One region of the Stenotrophomonas sp. K-6 genome, then DNA from elsewhere that is predicted to be linked to it. Evidence: predicted binding sites of a transcription regulator. Region 1 holds the regulator's gene; the other holds the start of a gene.
What was found. The regulator HrcA, encoded in region 1, represses chaperone genes, less so after heat shock. The targets are predictions, from matches to a motif close to TTNGCACTCNNNNNNNNNGAGTGCNAA.
Positions count from the first base shown of each region.

Region 1 (7,206 bases):
GTCACCGGTGTCGACGCCCGCAGGCACCTTGACCGACAACACTTTGTCTTCCTCGACACGGCCATTGCCGTGACAGGTCTTGCAGGGGTTCTGGATGATCTGGCCACGGCCGTTGCAGTGGTGGCAGGCCTGCTGCATCGCGAAGATGCCGCGCTGGATGCGCACCTGGCCCTGGCCACGGCAGACCGAACAGGTCTCGACCTTGCCATCTTCCGAACCGCTGGCATTGCAGTCATCACACTCGACCAGACTCGGAATCTCGATGCGGCGCTCCACGCCCATCACCGCTTCTTCCAGGTCCAGCTCCATCACGTAACCGATATCGGCACCGCGACGGGCCTGGCGCGGACCACCACCGCCGGCGCCACCGCCGAAGATGTTGCCGAAGATGTCGCCGAAGATATCGCCCATGTCCGGGCCACCCGGACCACCACCACCGCCGCCCATGCCGTGCTCGAATGCCGCATGGCCGTGGGCATCGTACATGCGGCGCTTGTTGCCGTCGGACAGGGTTTCGTAGGCTTCCTTGCATTCCTTGAAGGATGCTTCGGCCTGGCTGTCACCCGGATTGCGGTCCGGATGGTATTTCATCGCGCAACGGCGATAGGCCTTCTTCAGTTCTTCGTCGCTGGCGGTGCGGGACACGCTCAGCACTTCGTAGTAATCGCGCTTGCTCATAGCTTGAATCGGGTTCCGGAAGTCGGGATTCGTCAAAGCGGAAGAGCGGCACCAGGTCCGCTCTTTCGCCGGGCGCCCCGACAGGCCGGGATACGGCTGTCAGGACCAGAAGGGGAGACGACAACGGGACGCTGCCTGCGCAACGTCCCGTGTCATGGCCGGATCAGGACTTCTTGTCGTCCTTGACTTCGGTGAACTCGGCGTCGACCACATCGTCGTGCGCGCCGCTGTTACCACCAGCATCCGGGCCCGGTGCCGCGCCACCCTGCTCGGCTGCCGCGGAGGCCGCGAACAGGGCCTGGCCGGCTTCTTCCAGCACCTTCGACTTGGCTTCAATCTGGGCCTTGTCGTCGCTCTTCATCGCGGTTTCCAGATCGGCCAGGGCCGACTCCACCTTGCCGATCACATCGCCGCCGACCTTGCTGCCGTGCTCGGTGATCGCGGTACGGGTACCGTGGATCAGCGCGTCAGCCTGGTTGCGGGCCTGGACCAGCTCATGGAACTTCTTGTCTTCTTCGCGGTTGGCTTCCGCGTCGGCGACCATGCGTGCGATCTCGTCCTCGGACAGACCCGAACCGGCCTTGATCTCGACCTTCTGTTCCTTGTTGGTCTTCTTGTCCTTGGCCGACACGTGCAGGATGCCGTTGGCGTCGATGTCGAAGGACACTTCCACCTGCGGCAGGCCGCGCGGCGACGGCTCGATGCCGGAGAGATCGAACTTGGCCAGCGACTTGTTGAAGCGGGCCTGCTCGCGCTCACCCTGCAGCACGTGCACGGTCACGGCCGACTGGTTGTCCTCGGCGGTGGAGAACACCTGCGAGGCCTTGGTCGGGATGGTGGTGTTCTTCTCGATGATCTTGGTGAACACGCCACCCAGGGTCTCGATGCCCAGCGACAGCGGGGTCACGTCCAGCAGCAGCACGTCCTTGACGTCGCCGCCCAGCACGCCGCCCTGGATCGCAGCACCCAGTGCCACGGCTTCGTCCGGGTTGACGTCCTTGCGCGGTTCCTTGCCGAAGAACTCGGTCACGGCCTGCTGCACCTTCGGCATACGGGTCTGACCGCCAACCAGGATCACTTCACCGATGTCGCTCGAACGCAGGCCGGCATCGTTCAGCGCGATGCGGCACGGCTCGATCGACTTCTTGATCAGGTCTTCCACCAGCGCTTCCAGCTTGGCGCGGGTCAGCTTGATGTTCAGGTGCTTCGGGCCCGACGCGTCAGCGGTGACGTACGGCAGGTTCACTTCGGTCTGCTGGCTGGTGGACAGCTCGATCTTGGCGCGCTCGGCGGCGTCCTTCAGGCGCTGCAGGGCGAGCGGATCCTTGCGCAGGTCGATGCCCTGGTCCTTGTTGAACTCATCGACGAGGTACTCGATGACGCGGTTGTCGAAATCTTCGCCGCCCAGGAAGGTGTCACCGTTGGTGGCCAGCACTTCGAACTGCTTCTCACCGTCCACGTTGGCGATCTCGATGATCGACACGTCGAAGGTGCCGCCGCCCAGATCGTACACAACGATCTTGCGGTCACGGCCGTCACCCTTGTCCAGGCCATAGGCCAGGGCGGCAGCGGTCGGCTCGTTGATGATGCGCTTGACTTCCAGACCGGCGATGCGGCCTGCATCCTTGGTGGCCTGGCGCTGGCTGTCGTTGAAGTAGGCCGGCACGGTGATCACGGCCTCGGTGACGGTCTCACCCAGGAACGCTTCGGCGGTCTTCTTCATCTTCTCCAGCACGCGGGCGGAGATTTCCTGCGGGGCCATCTTCTTGCCGTCGCTGGTCTGCACCCAGGCATCGCCATTGTCATGGGCCAGGATGCCGTAGGGCACGTGCGCGATGTCCTTCTGGACTTCAGCGTCGGTGAACTTGCGGCCAATCAGGCGCTTGACGGCGTAGAAGGTGTTCTTGGGGTTGGTCACGGCCTGGCGCTTGGCCGAGGCGCCGACCAGGACTTCGCCGTCCTTGGTGTAGGCGACGATGGACGGCGTGGTGCGATCGCCTTCCGCGTTTTCGATGACGCGGGCCTTGCCGCCGTCCATGATCGCCACACACGAGTTGGTGGTGCCGAGGTCGATACCAATGATCTTGCCCATGAGGGAGACTCCTGAAAGTTCTGGGTACATCCGGCAGCTGCCGGGTTATGAATGGGATGTGTGGGACGCTGCGAACACTTTCAAGCCGTCCATCAAACACAGTGTCCGATGGCGACCCAACGCGTTCAGCGTCCGGTCGACGCGCCGGGCCATGCCCGGCTGAGCGACCCGAGGATCAGTCGCGGGCCACCACGACCAGCGCCGGCCGCAGCAGGCGGTCGTTGAGCAGGTAGCCCTTCTGGAACACCTGGACCACGCTGCCGGGCGCCGCGCCGGGCGCGTCGACCTGGCTGATGGCCTGGTGGTGGTCCGGGTTGAAGGTCTGACCGGTCGGGTCGAGCAGGGTCAGGCCATTGTCGGCGGCGACCTTGAGCAGCTGCTTGTAGGTCAGTTCGAGACCTTCGCGCAGCGGGCTCGGCTCACTGCCGGCGGCGTTCAGGCCAGCGTCGAGGCTGTCGAACACCGGCAGCAGCTCGCCGAGCAGCTTTTCATTGGCGAAGCGGCGCGCCTGTTCCACGTCGCGGGCAACGCGCTTGCGCTGGTTGTCCAGGTCGGCGCGCTCGCGCAGCGACTCCGAGCGCAGCAAGGCCAGCTCGTTGTGCAGGCTGTCCAGCTGCTGCTGCAGGGACGGCTCAGCGGCCGGCTCGCCGGCGGGATTCTGGGATGCGATATCTGACTGATCTTGGTTCATTTCCGGATCCTTGGCGGTGACTCTCCGCCTCCACCCACCCCTATGTGGGCGCGGCTACGGGATTCAAGAGTCCAGGGCCGCTTTATGCGCGATCGCGGGACAATCCGCCGCCAGCGGGGGACCCCAGCGCGGCCCCCAGCACCTGGGCGGTGGCTTCCACCAGCGGAATCATGCGGTCGTAGGCCATCCGCTTCGGGCCGATGACCCCCAGCACGCCCAGCACCTGACCGTCGGCCGAGTACGGGGCGGTGACCAGCGAGACGCTTTCCAGCGGCATCACCCCGGTCTCCTCGCCGATGAAGATGCGTACCCCCGGGGCCTGGATGGTGCGCTCGAGCAGCTGCAGGATCTCGCGCTTGCTGGCGAACACGTCAAAGAGCTCGCGCAGGCGCTCCAGGTCTGAGAGGTCCTGCACGCCCATCAGCCGGGTCTGCCCGGCCAGCACCATGTCATCGGCCGGCGGCACCATCGCCTGCTCGGCCAGTTCGATGCTGTGCGCCAGCAGCTGCTCCATTTCCGACTGCGCATCGCGCAGCTCCAGCAGCAGCCGGGCCCGGATCTCGGCCAGCGGTCGCCCGGCGCAGTTGGCATTGAGGTAGTTGGCGACCTGCTCCAGCTCCCCGGGATTGAACGCCCGGCGCGGCTCGATCACCCGGTTCTGCACCTCGTTGTCGGCGAACACCAGGATCGCCAGCACCCGGCGCGCGTCCAGCGCCACGAAATCGATATGCCGGAACGCGAACTGCTCCCGGCGCGGGGCACTGACCACCCCCACGAAATGGCTCATCGCCGAGAGCAGCTCCGAGGCACTGCCGAGCAGGGCCTGGGTGCCGGTGCCGGTGGCCAGCTCGGTGCGCAGGCGGCTGAGCTCGCCCTCGCCCGGCGGCTGCATCTTGACCAGGCTGTCCACGAACACCCGGTAGCCGTGCGCGGTCGGCACCCGGCCGGCGGAGGTATGCGGGGAGCTGAGCAGCCCCAGGTCTTCCAGGTCGCCCAGGATGTTGCGGATCGTGGCCGGGCTGACGTCCAGGCCGGCATGCCGGGCAAGCGTCTGCGAGCCGACCGGCTCGCCATCCTGGATGTGGCGGGCGATCAGCGTCCGCAGCAGATGGCGGGCGCGTGGCGCGAGATGTGACGCGGAAGGATGCATGGAATCAGCCTGTGAGACGCCCACTTAGATAATGGCTGCACGGGGCGTTGGCAAGTCATTGGAGACGCCCCCGGCCCATGCTAGCGTGCGCGGCTTGGAGACGCCCCTCGTGTACAACGTAGACCATGCTTAGACATCTATCGATCAAGGATTTCGCGGTCGTCCGCGCCACCGAGCTGGAATTCGGCGCCGGCATGACCGTGGTCTCAGGTGAAACCGGCGCGGGCAAGTCGCTGATGGTGGACGCGCTGGGCTTTTTGTCCGGGCTGCGCGCCGACAGCGGCGTGGTCCGCCACGGCGCCGCGCGCGCCGAGCTTTCGGCCGAATTCGCGCCGCTGGCCGACGCCCCGGCCCGCCAGTGGCTGCGCGACAACGAGCTGGACGACGAAGAACAGTGCCAGTTGCGACGGGTGATCCGCGCCGACGGTGGCTCGCGCGCCTTCATCAACGGCCGCCCGGTGACGCTGACCCAGCTGACCGAGTTGGCCAGCATGCTGGTCGAAATCCACGGGCAGCACGAACAGCAGGCCCTGCTCTCGCGCCCCTCCCAGCTCTCGCTGCTGGACGCCTTCGCCCGCAACGACGCCGAGCGCGCCCAGGTCCGCCAGACCGCGGCACGCTGGCAAGCGCTGGTCGATGAAGCCGAGGCGCTCTCGCGGCAGGGCGACGTGAGCGACCGGATCGGCTATCTGGAACACCAGCTCAGCGAGCTCAAGCGCGAAGACCTGGACCCGGCCTCGATCGCCACCCTGGGCAGCAGCCACCGCCGCCAGGCCCATGCCAGCGCGCTGATCGGCGCCTGCGACGTGGCGGTCAGCCGCCTCAACGGCGATGACGAGGTCTCGGTGCTGCAGCTGCTTCAGCAGACCCGCCATGACCTGGCCCGCGTGGCCGAACACGACAGCCGGCTCGGCGAGGTCGATGCCCTGCTCGACAGCGCCGCCATCCAGCTGGACGAAGCGCTGTCGTTGCTCGACCGCGTCCATGACGACCTGGATGCCGACCCGGAGCAGTTCGAGGATATCGAGCGCCGTCTCGGCCGCCTGCACGACCTCGCGCGCAAGCACCGCGTGCCGATGGAAGCGCTGGGCGAGCACCGCGACGCCATGGAAGCCGAAGTGGAGCAGCTGCGCGGTGCCGACGAGCGCCTGCAGGCCCTGGCCGGCGAGATCGACCGTGCCGCCGGCCAGTGGAAGAGCGTGGCCGATGTACTCAGCGCCAGCCGCCGGAAGGCCGCCAAGGCCCTGTCGGACACCACCACCACCCTGATCGGCGAGCTGGGCATGGGCGGCGGTCAGTTCCTGATCGATATCGAGCCGCAGACCGTGGTCAAGCCGGACCCGAACGGCGCCGAACGGGTCGAGTTCCTGGTCGCCGCCAACGCCGGCCAGCCGCCGCGCGCCCTGCGCAAGGTCGCCTCGGGTGGTGAGCTGTCCCGTATCTCACTGGCGATCGAAGTCGCCGCGCTGGGCCTGGATGCGGTGCCGACCATGGTCTTCGACGAAGTCGATTCGGGCATTGGTGGCGCCGTGGCCGACATTGTCGGGCAGAAGCTGCGCGCGTTGGGCGAGAAGCGTCAGGTGCTGTGTGTCACCCATCTGCCGCAGGTCGCCTCCAAGGGCCACGCCCACTACCGGGTCAGCAAGGCGCCGGTGGACGGCATGACCCAGAGCGCGGTTGAGAAGCTCGATACCAAGGCCCGCGAGGAAGAGCTGGCCCGGATGCTCGGCGGCGTGGAAGTCAGCAAGGAAGCCCGGGCCGCGGCGCGCAAGCTGCTGCAGGTCTGAGGCCCCCTGGTCGGGTAGTGCCGGCCGCTGGCCGGCGCCCCGCCGGCACCGGCGCCTCACCCTGAAAACGAAAACCCCGGGCACGCCCGGGGTTTTTTGATCGCATCGGGATGGCCAGCGAGCCGTTACCGACGCTTCTTGCGGACGTAGAGCACCAGCGAGTGCTCTTCCAGCTCGTAGCCGTGGTCAGCCGCGATCTTGCGCTGCAGCTCCTCGATCTCGTGGCTTTCGAACTCGATGATCTTGCCGCTGTCCACATCGACCATATGGTCGTGGTGACCGCCGCGGTCCAGTTCGTAGACGGCCTGGCCGCCTTCGAAGTTGTGCTTCAGCACCAGGCCGGCGGCCTCGAACTGGGTCAGCACCCGGTACACCGTGGCCAGGCCGATCTCGTCGCCGTGCTCCAGGAGCTGGCGGTAGATGTCTTCGGCCGTCATGTGGTGGCTGGCGTTGCGCTGCTCGAGCAGCGCCAGGATCCGCATACGCGGATGGGTCACCTTGAGGCCGACTTTGCGCAGGTCGTGGGTTTCCATACTTCTCCGTTCATTGGCGATTTAGCGCCAGCTGCCTCGGATTGGGTCGCGGCGACACGTCAGGAGTGTATCATCGACTCGATTTCCCCAAACGCCATTCCCCGATGCGCAATCTCCTGCTGGTCGCCGCCGTTGCCCTGTCCACCACGGGCTGCGGCATCATTTACAAGCAACCCATCTATCAGGGCAACCTGATCCGGGAGCAGGCCGTCGGTCAGCTGCAGGTGGGCCAGAGCAAGCAGCAGGTTGGCGCCCTGCTTGGTACGCCCTCCATC
Region 1 covers NZ_JBSPUC010000002.1:289,129-296,334, forward strand. The annotation lists gene dnaJ (molecular chaperone DnaJ) at 1-678, opposite strand, end outside; gene dnaK (molecular chaperone DnaK) at 842-2,770, opposite strand; gene grpE (nucleotide exchange factor GrpE) at 2,946-3,461, opposite strand; gene hrcA (heat-inducible transcriptional repressor HrcA) at 3,544-4,611, opposite strand; gene recN (DNA repair protein RecN) at 4,737-6,398, shown strand; gene fur (ferric iron uptake transcriptional regulator) at 6,524-6,931, opposite strand; gene AC13F7_RS06665 (outer membrane protein assembly factor BamE) at 7,036-7,206, shown strand, end outside.

Region 2 (7,206 bases), on a different contig from region 1:
GTGGATGGCTACTGGCCGTTGACGGTGCGTGCCAGCGGCCACGACTGCACGGGCCCGGCGAGCGAGTACTACCACCTCATCTTCGATGCCCGGCAGCGCGCGTATCCGGTACCGGATGACCTGCAGCGCGACGGCTGCGCCGACCGCTGAGGCCGTGGGGTTGCCACCGCAACCGACCGCCCGAATGCGCCCGCCGCCCGCACCGCGTAAAATCACGTTCCTGCCCTCTTACGCGAGAACTGCATTGAAGATCCTGGTCATTGGCGCTGGCGGCCGCGAACACGCCCTGGCCTGGAAGCTGGCCCAGTCCGCGAAGGTCCGCGAGGTCATCGTCGCTCCCGGCAATGCAGGCACCGCCACCGAGCCCAAGTGCCGCAATGTGGACGTCAAGGTCACCGATCTGGACGGCCTGCTGGCGCTGGTCGGCACCGAAGACATCGGCCTGACCGTGGTCGGCCCGGAAGTGCCGCTGGTGGCCGGCGTGGTCGACCGCTTCCGCGCCGCCGGGCACCGCATCTTCGGGCCCACCGCGGCCGCCGCCCAGCTGGAAGGCAGCAAGGCGTATGCGAAGGACTTCCTGGCCCGCCACAACATTCCGACCGCGTTCTACGCGGTGCACACCGAGGTCGAGCCGGCGCTGGCCTACCTGCGCGACAAGGGCGCCCCGATCGTGGTCAAGGCCGATGGCCTGGCCGCCGGCAAGGGCGTGATCGTGGCGATGACCCTCACTGAGGCCGAGAACGCGGTGCGTGACATGCTCTCCGGCAATGCCTTCGGCGATGCCGGCGCACGCGTGGTGATCGAAGAATTCCTGGACGGCGAAGAAGCCAGCTTCATCTCGATGGTGGACGGTAAGACGGCACTGCCGATGGCGACCTCGCAGGACCACAAGCGCGTCGGCGACGGTGATACCGGCCCGAACACCGGCGGCATGGGCGCGTACTCGCCGGCCCCGGTGGTGACCGACGAAGTGCATGCGCGCGTGATGCGCGAGGTGGTCAACCCGACCGTGCAGGGCATGATCGCCGACGGCATTCCGTTCACCGGCTTCCTTTATGCGGGCCTGATGATCGATGCCAACGGCGCGCCGAAGGTGATCGAGTTCAACGTGCGCTTTGGCGACCCGGAAACCCAGCCGGTGATGCTGCGCCTGCAGTCGGATCTGGTGGATCTGGTCGAAGCGGCGATCGACGAGCGCCTGGACACGGTGGACGCCCAGTGGGATCCGCGCCCGTCGCTGGGCGTGGTGATGGCAGCCTCACCGTATCCGGAAACCCCGATCACCGGCGATGTGATCCACGGCCTGGATGCGGTCGCCGCGACGGCCAAAGTGTTCCATGCCGGCACCACGCTCGACGCGCAAGGCCAGGTGCTCAGCGCCGGCGGCCGCGTGCTGTGCGTCGCTGCGTTGGGCGGCACGGTGGGCGAGGCACAGCGCAACGCCTACGCCGGCGTCGGTGCGATCCACTGGGCCCATGAGTTCCACCGCCGCGATATCGGCTGGCGGGCGATTGCGCGCGAGCAGGGTTGACCTGGCACGGTGGGGCCACGCCCCATCAAAGCGCTGCTCTGAGCGCCAGAACGCAAAAAGGCCCGGCATCAGCCGGGCCTTTTTGCGTAACCACGGCAGTCACTGCATCAGGCAGTAAACAGCGCCTTCATCTTCTTCAGCGCGTTCGCCTCGACCTGGCGGATGCGCTCTGCAGAGACGCCGTACTCATCGGCCAGCTCCTGCAGCGTCACCTTGCTGTCCGCGTCCAACCAGCGACGGCGGATGATGTCGCGCGAACGCGCATCCAGTTCGGCCATGCCTTCGCGCAGCAGCTGCAGCTGATTGTCTTCGCTGTCCATCCGCTCATAGGCCATCGAAGGATCTTCTTCGTTGGCCCGCAGGTAGGCAGCCGGCGACGGCGGCGCATGATCGTCATCATCATCGCTGGAGAGATCGAAACCGATATCGCGACCGGACAGGCGCGACTCCATCTCGAGCACTTCGCGCTCGGACACGTTCAGGTCCTTGGCCACCGCGCTGACTTCGGCCGCGTTCATCCAGCCCAGGCGGGTCTTGGACTTGCGCAGGTTGAAGAACAGCTTGCGCTGCGCCTTGGTCGTGGCGACCTTGACGATGCGCCAGTTCTTGAGGATGAACTCGTGCATTTCCGCACGGATCCAATGCACCGCGAACGACACCAGGCGAACGCCCATGTCCGGGTCGAAGCGCTTCACCGCCTTCATCAGGCCGATGTTGCCTTCCTGGATCAGGTCGCCCAGCGCAAGGCCGTAGCCGTTGTAGCCGCGGGCGACGTGCACCACGAAGCGCAGGTGGGAATGGACCAGCTCGCGCGCGGCGTCCAGATCCAGCTCGTCGCGGAAGCGGCGGGCCAGGTCCTGCTCGTCATCGACCGACAGCACCGGGATCTGGTGCACGGCACCGATGTAGGCGTCCAGCGAACCGAGCGCACTGGGAATCGGGAGATTGTTTGCCACAAGGGCAGTAGAGGTGTTCTGGCTCATAGCACTCATCTTAGCAGTCCCGGAATTGGACTGCTAAAGGGGAAAGAAGTTCCAGCGTTCTGTTCATGGGACGCTGGCACCGAAGACACCGCTAACGTACCGCGAAATGATGACAGTGGCGAGAGCCTGAGAACGGCGCAGCAAACCCAATGAAATCAATAATATAGAATGGTGAATGGGGTCATATCGCGTGTTTTCTGGCTGAACAGCCCGGCGGAAGCGCCCATTCATCCCGGAAAGGTTGTCGGCAGTTCAGCCAGGCATGGCCTGGCTCTACCCGTGCGCGCCCTGCGCCCACCGACGCCGACCGCCAACATTGCGATCCCCGGTGGTGCCACGCCATGCGTGGCAGCCCGAACCCGCCGAAGCTAGTAATACCCCGCCATATTCAGGAAGAACCCTTTCTGGTCGTACTTCAGCTCGGTCATGTCATCGCTGAACTCGGTGAAGTTGTAGCCCACCCCGACCTTGAAGTTTTCCCCCACCCGGCGATCCACGCCCACCAGCCAGCCTTTGCGCACGCCGCCGTCGCGCACCTTCAACCAGCGGTGCTCGGCCAGGCCCTCCCACTCCCCGAACAGGCGATAGCGCAGCTGCAAGGCAGCGAAGTCGGCACGGCTGTCCAACCAGGCACCCTCACCGCGCCCGGTGCGGTAATCCCCCCAGCGCGAGGCCAGCTTGCCGGCCACTTCCCAGCGCGCGCCGAGCTGCCGGATTCCTTCGAGCGAGAGGATCTGCGACCGCTGGTCGTACAGGTTGCCGCCCTCCTGCCCAAGCGAGGCCACGTCGTAGAGATAGGTGAACTTGCCGAAGCCGGCCCAGCGCGTGTTGTCGTGCGGGCGCCAGGCGAAGCCCATGTTGCTCTCCACCAGCTTGGCGTCGGCCAGGCGGTCGATGCGGTCTTCGGTGTCGGCGTAGTTGGCGCGCAACGCAAACCGCCAGTCTTCGTTGAGCTTGTACAGCAGGCGGTTGGTTGTCACCCACTGCTCGCGCTGCTCGGCACCGCTGTCGCGGCGGTACTCCAGCTTGCTGTTCCACTGCGCCACCGCATCGGTGCGCCCGCCACTGATGCTGTAGGCACGGCGGTCGACGCGGCCGAGAGTGGAATCGAGCTCGCCGTCCATGATCGTGAAGCCCAGGTTCCAGCCCTGCGCGGGATAGAAATCCATGCCGAAGGTGTGCACGAGGCCGGCGCTGTCCTGGCGGCGATCCTTCAGATACTGGCTCTCGTTGTAGACATTGACCTGGTTGCTCAGCCGCCAGCGCTGGCCCAGCGTCCAGCCACTCTGCAGGCCGGTATCGAACAGCGGATCGGTGCCGGTGCGGTCGGTGCTGTAGCTGTAACTGCCGTAGAGGCTGTGGTCCGGTGCCATGCGGTACTCGCCATCGACCTTGGCACCATGACCGCGGCTGCCACCGCTCACTTCCGCACCGACACTGCTGCGGTCGCCGAACAGATATCGTGCCCCCAAGGTAAGCAGGTCGTTCTTTTCGTAGGCGCCACCGTCATCGTCCAGCGTGACCTGGCCGGTGCCGTACAGCTCCCAGGACGATCCAAAACGCTGGCGGTAACCGATCGCGGCGAGCAGCGCATCCACGCTCTGCAGTGCCTGTTCCTCGCGCACGCGGCGCAGTTCACCGGTCAACTGGCCGTCGTTGCCCAGCCGCCACTCGGCAGTCAGCTGGCTCTGCTCCAAGGCAAGTTCGCCCTGTTCGGTCCGGGTGTGTCGACCGTACAGACTGAAATCGTCGTTGAGATAGCCAAGGAACTCCGCACCGTATTCCTGGATCGGCAGGCCGGTGTCCTGGCGCGCGACCGAGAAGCCGGCGTCCACGTCGCGCCACCATGCGCCCAGGCTCCAATCCTGCGTGGTCCAGCCCAGCTCACGCAGGTTGGCACGCGCTTCCACGGCGCTGGCAGTGCCCGACCGCCGGCCTTCGTACGGGTTGCGGCGGATGAAGCTCAGGCCACCGTTGTCCGAATAGAACACCGGGGCGGCGGTGGCTTCCGTGCGGGTCTGCTCCATCTTCAGGTAGGTGCCGCGCCCGGCCTGCAGGGTGAGGTCGGCGCCCTTGAGGCTGTAGTTCTCACCGCTGCGGTTCTCATCGATCCAGGTGCCGCCGATCGCCACGTGATCGCCGATCCACTGCCGGCCACGTGCGCCGTAGGTCACATCATCGCTGCTGAAACCCAGCGGCACGTATTCGTAATCCACCAGCAGCAACTGGTCGTAGCCATCGAGCGGCATGTCGCGGGTGATGCTGCGCACGTTCTCGCGGGTCAGCTGTGCCAGTGGCCGGGTCAGGATCAAACGGCCCTGCAGATTGTCGATCTCGTAGTCGACGCCCTCCTGCAGGGTGGCGCGGGTTTCGGTGCGCCCGGTGGTGCGGTCGCGCACTTCCAGCACCACCTGCTCAGAGCCAGGCAGCACATCGGTGTGGCGCAGGTAGTACAGGCTGCCGCCGGTGCCGAGGAATTCACTGTGGCCCGGGGCGGACTGCGCCTCGGAGCCGAACACCTTCACCTGCGAACGCGCCTCACCGAGCGGCGTGGCCTCCAGCGAGCGCCAGTTCAACGCACCGCCGTACAGCGAGCGCACGTACTGGCCATACTCGGTGCCGGTGATACCGGTGGCGTAGTTGCCCCAGACCACCTGGCTCTGATCCCAGTCCACGCGCAGGTACAACCGGCCCTGGGTATCCACGTCGCGGTACGTGGTGGAGTCATCGCCGTACACCGGGTAGTACAGGTCCGGATCAAGACGGCGGAACACGTCCTGCGCGTCGGCCTGGGTGAAATCGCGGAACAGATACTTCAGCTCACGGTCCTGGGTATCGGCCTGTGCGGTCACCAGGTACTTGCCGCGCAGCTTGCCCTTCAGATAGAACGCCAGTCTGCCTTCGCTGAGGAAGCTGTCGTCGTCACGATCATCGGCAGCGAGCGGCTGCAGATTTCCGCTGGCACTGTTCTTGGAGACGGTGACATCCGCAATGGCGACCAGGAACAGGTAGCGGCCGGTGACATCCACATCCAGCTGACGCTGCGCGGACGGTGCATCCCGCGATTCGACACTGACGTCGTAACGATGCTCGCCCACCGGCTCGAGAAACTCGGCGGCGAACTTCTGCTCCAGATCGACCGGGAAGTCCTGGCCGTTGATGCGCACGCGGCTGTTGGGCTCCAGGTTGCGGCCGTACAGGCGCACACGTGAGCCGTGGATGGGAATGTTCTGCAGGCGGAGCATGCTCTGCCCATAGATGCTGTTGCTGAGCTGCAGGTCCTGCGCGCTGTCGCCATCCAACGCCTGGCCCAATGTCTTCTGCACGCTCTCGCGGGTGATCTGCAGGCCACGATCGAAATCGGCCGGGGTCACCAGTTGGATGCGCTGGAGGCGGGTTTCATCGAACGCACCACCGGCGCCGTAGGCCCGCGCCACGTAGATCAGCTCATCACCGGTACGCAGCTTGATCTGCGGTGGCAACTCACCGCTCCACTCCGCGTCGCCGACATAGTCGGCCGGCAGCTCGATGCGGGCCAGCGGCGTGACCAGATCGGTATCGGTGCCGCGATACAGCGTGACCTCCAGTTTCTGGATGAACGAGGCGTAGTTGTTGTAGCTGTGGAAGCGCAGCGGACGGATCACCCGGCCATTCTCGAACGGCACCGTGGCGGCTGCCTGCACGCTCAGGCTGGGCGGCACCATGGTCGGGTCTTCGGTGGCCCACACCACGCCGCCGTTGGGCAGCTCGGCCATGAACTGGCCACTACGCGCGGCGACATCCGGGGTGACTGCCGGCGATGCCGGCACCGCGCCGGCCGCGGGAAGCTCCGCGCGGCCGGGTAGCTCCGGCTCGCTGTCATCGAGGATGCGCAGCAGCAGCCCGTCATCGTTGCGGCAGCTGTCGGCCTCGCAGCGGATCGGCGCGGGGGACGGCGCCGGTGTGAGCGGCTGGGCGGCCGCCGGCAGTGCCAGCAGCAACACGCTGGCCAGGCCGACGATGAGGCGGCGGGAGATCGGGCTCGGAATCAGGGTCATGTCCATGTCAGCGCCCCTCCCCGGTCGGGCGACCGGGACTGGCAGGCTCGGGGGAATCGTCCAGGCGCAACCGGTGCAGCACGCGGCTGTCCGCGCCCAGCACCTCGACCGTCGTTGCCGCCGCGACGGGTGCCGACAGCTGCGGCCGCAGCGCCGCCTGCAGGGCCTGCGCGCGTTGCCGCGCCAGCGCATCCTGGCCGGTGGGGGCCGTGAGCTGCAGGCGCCCGCCACCGCGGGTCGCCAGTGCCTGTGCGGCAGTGGCGATCACCGGCGCGCGGTCAGCACCCAGCTGTGCGCTGCCAGGCGCGAACAGCGCCTCGCCCAGTTCGATGCGCGCCGGGCGCGGTGCCGCGGTCGCGGTCGCGGTCGGACCGGACGTGCTGAGCGCACCGTCGGGCATGCGCACACCGAAATCGAAGCGCGCGGGCAGTCCGGGGGTGATGCGGCGGACCAGCGGATTGGGCGTGGTGAAGCGCACACCGGCCGGCAGCGTGGACGGATCCACCTTGAGGATGAAGTTGCGCCCGCGTGCCTGCCCACCGGGGATGCCAACCAGGTGGTAGCGGCCGAAGGCATCGGTTTCCATCAGCAGGCCTTCCACCGCCGCGATGCGCACGCCGGGGACGCCACGCTCACCGTCATCCTGGATGCCGTT
Region 2 covers NZ_JBSPUC010000001.1:320,913-328,118, reverse strand. The annotation lists gene AC13F7_RS01415 (hypothetical protein) at 1-150, shown strand, start outside; gene purD (phosphoribosylamine--glycine ligase) at 245-1,531, shown strand; gene rpoH (RNA polymerase sigma factor RpoH) at 1,639-2,514, opposite strand; gene AC13F7_RS01400 (TonB-dependent receptor) at 2,883-6,551, opposite strand; gene AC13F7_RS01395 (Ig-like domain-containing protein) at 6,559-7,206, opposite strand, start outside.
Region 2: the regulator HrcA is predicted to act here: its motif matches at 2,525-2,551, upstream of rpoH (RNA polymerase sigma factor RpoH).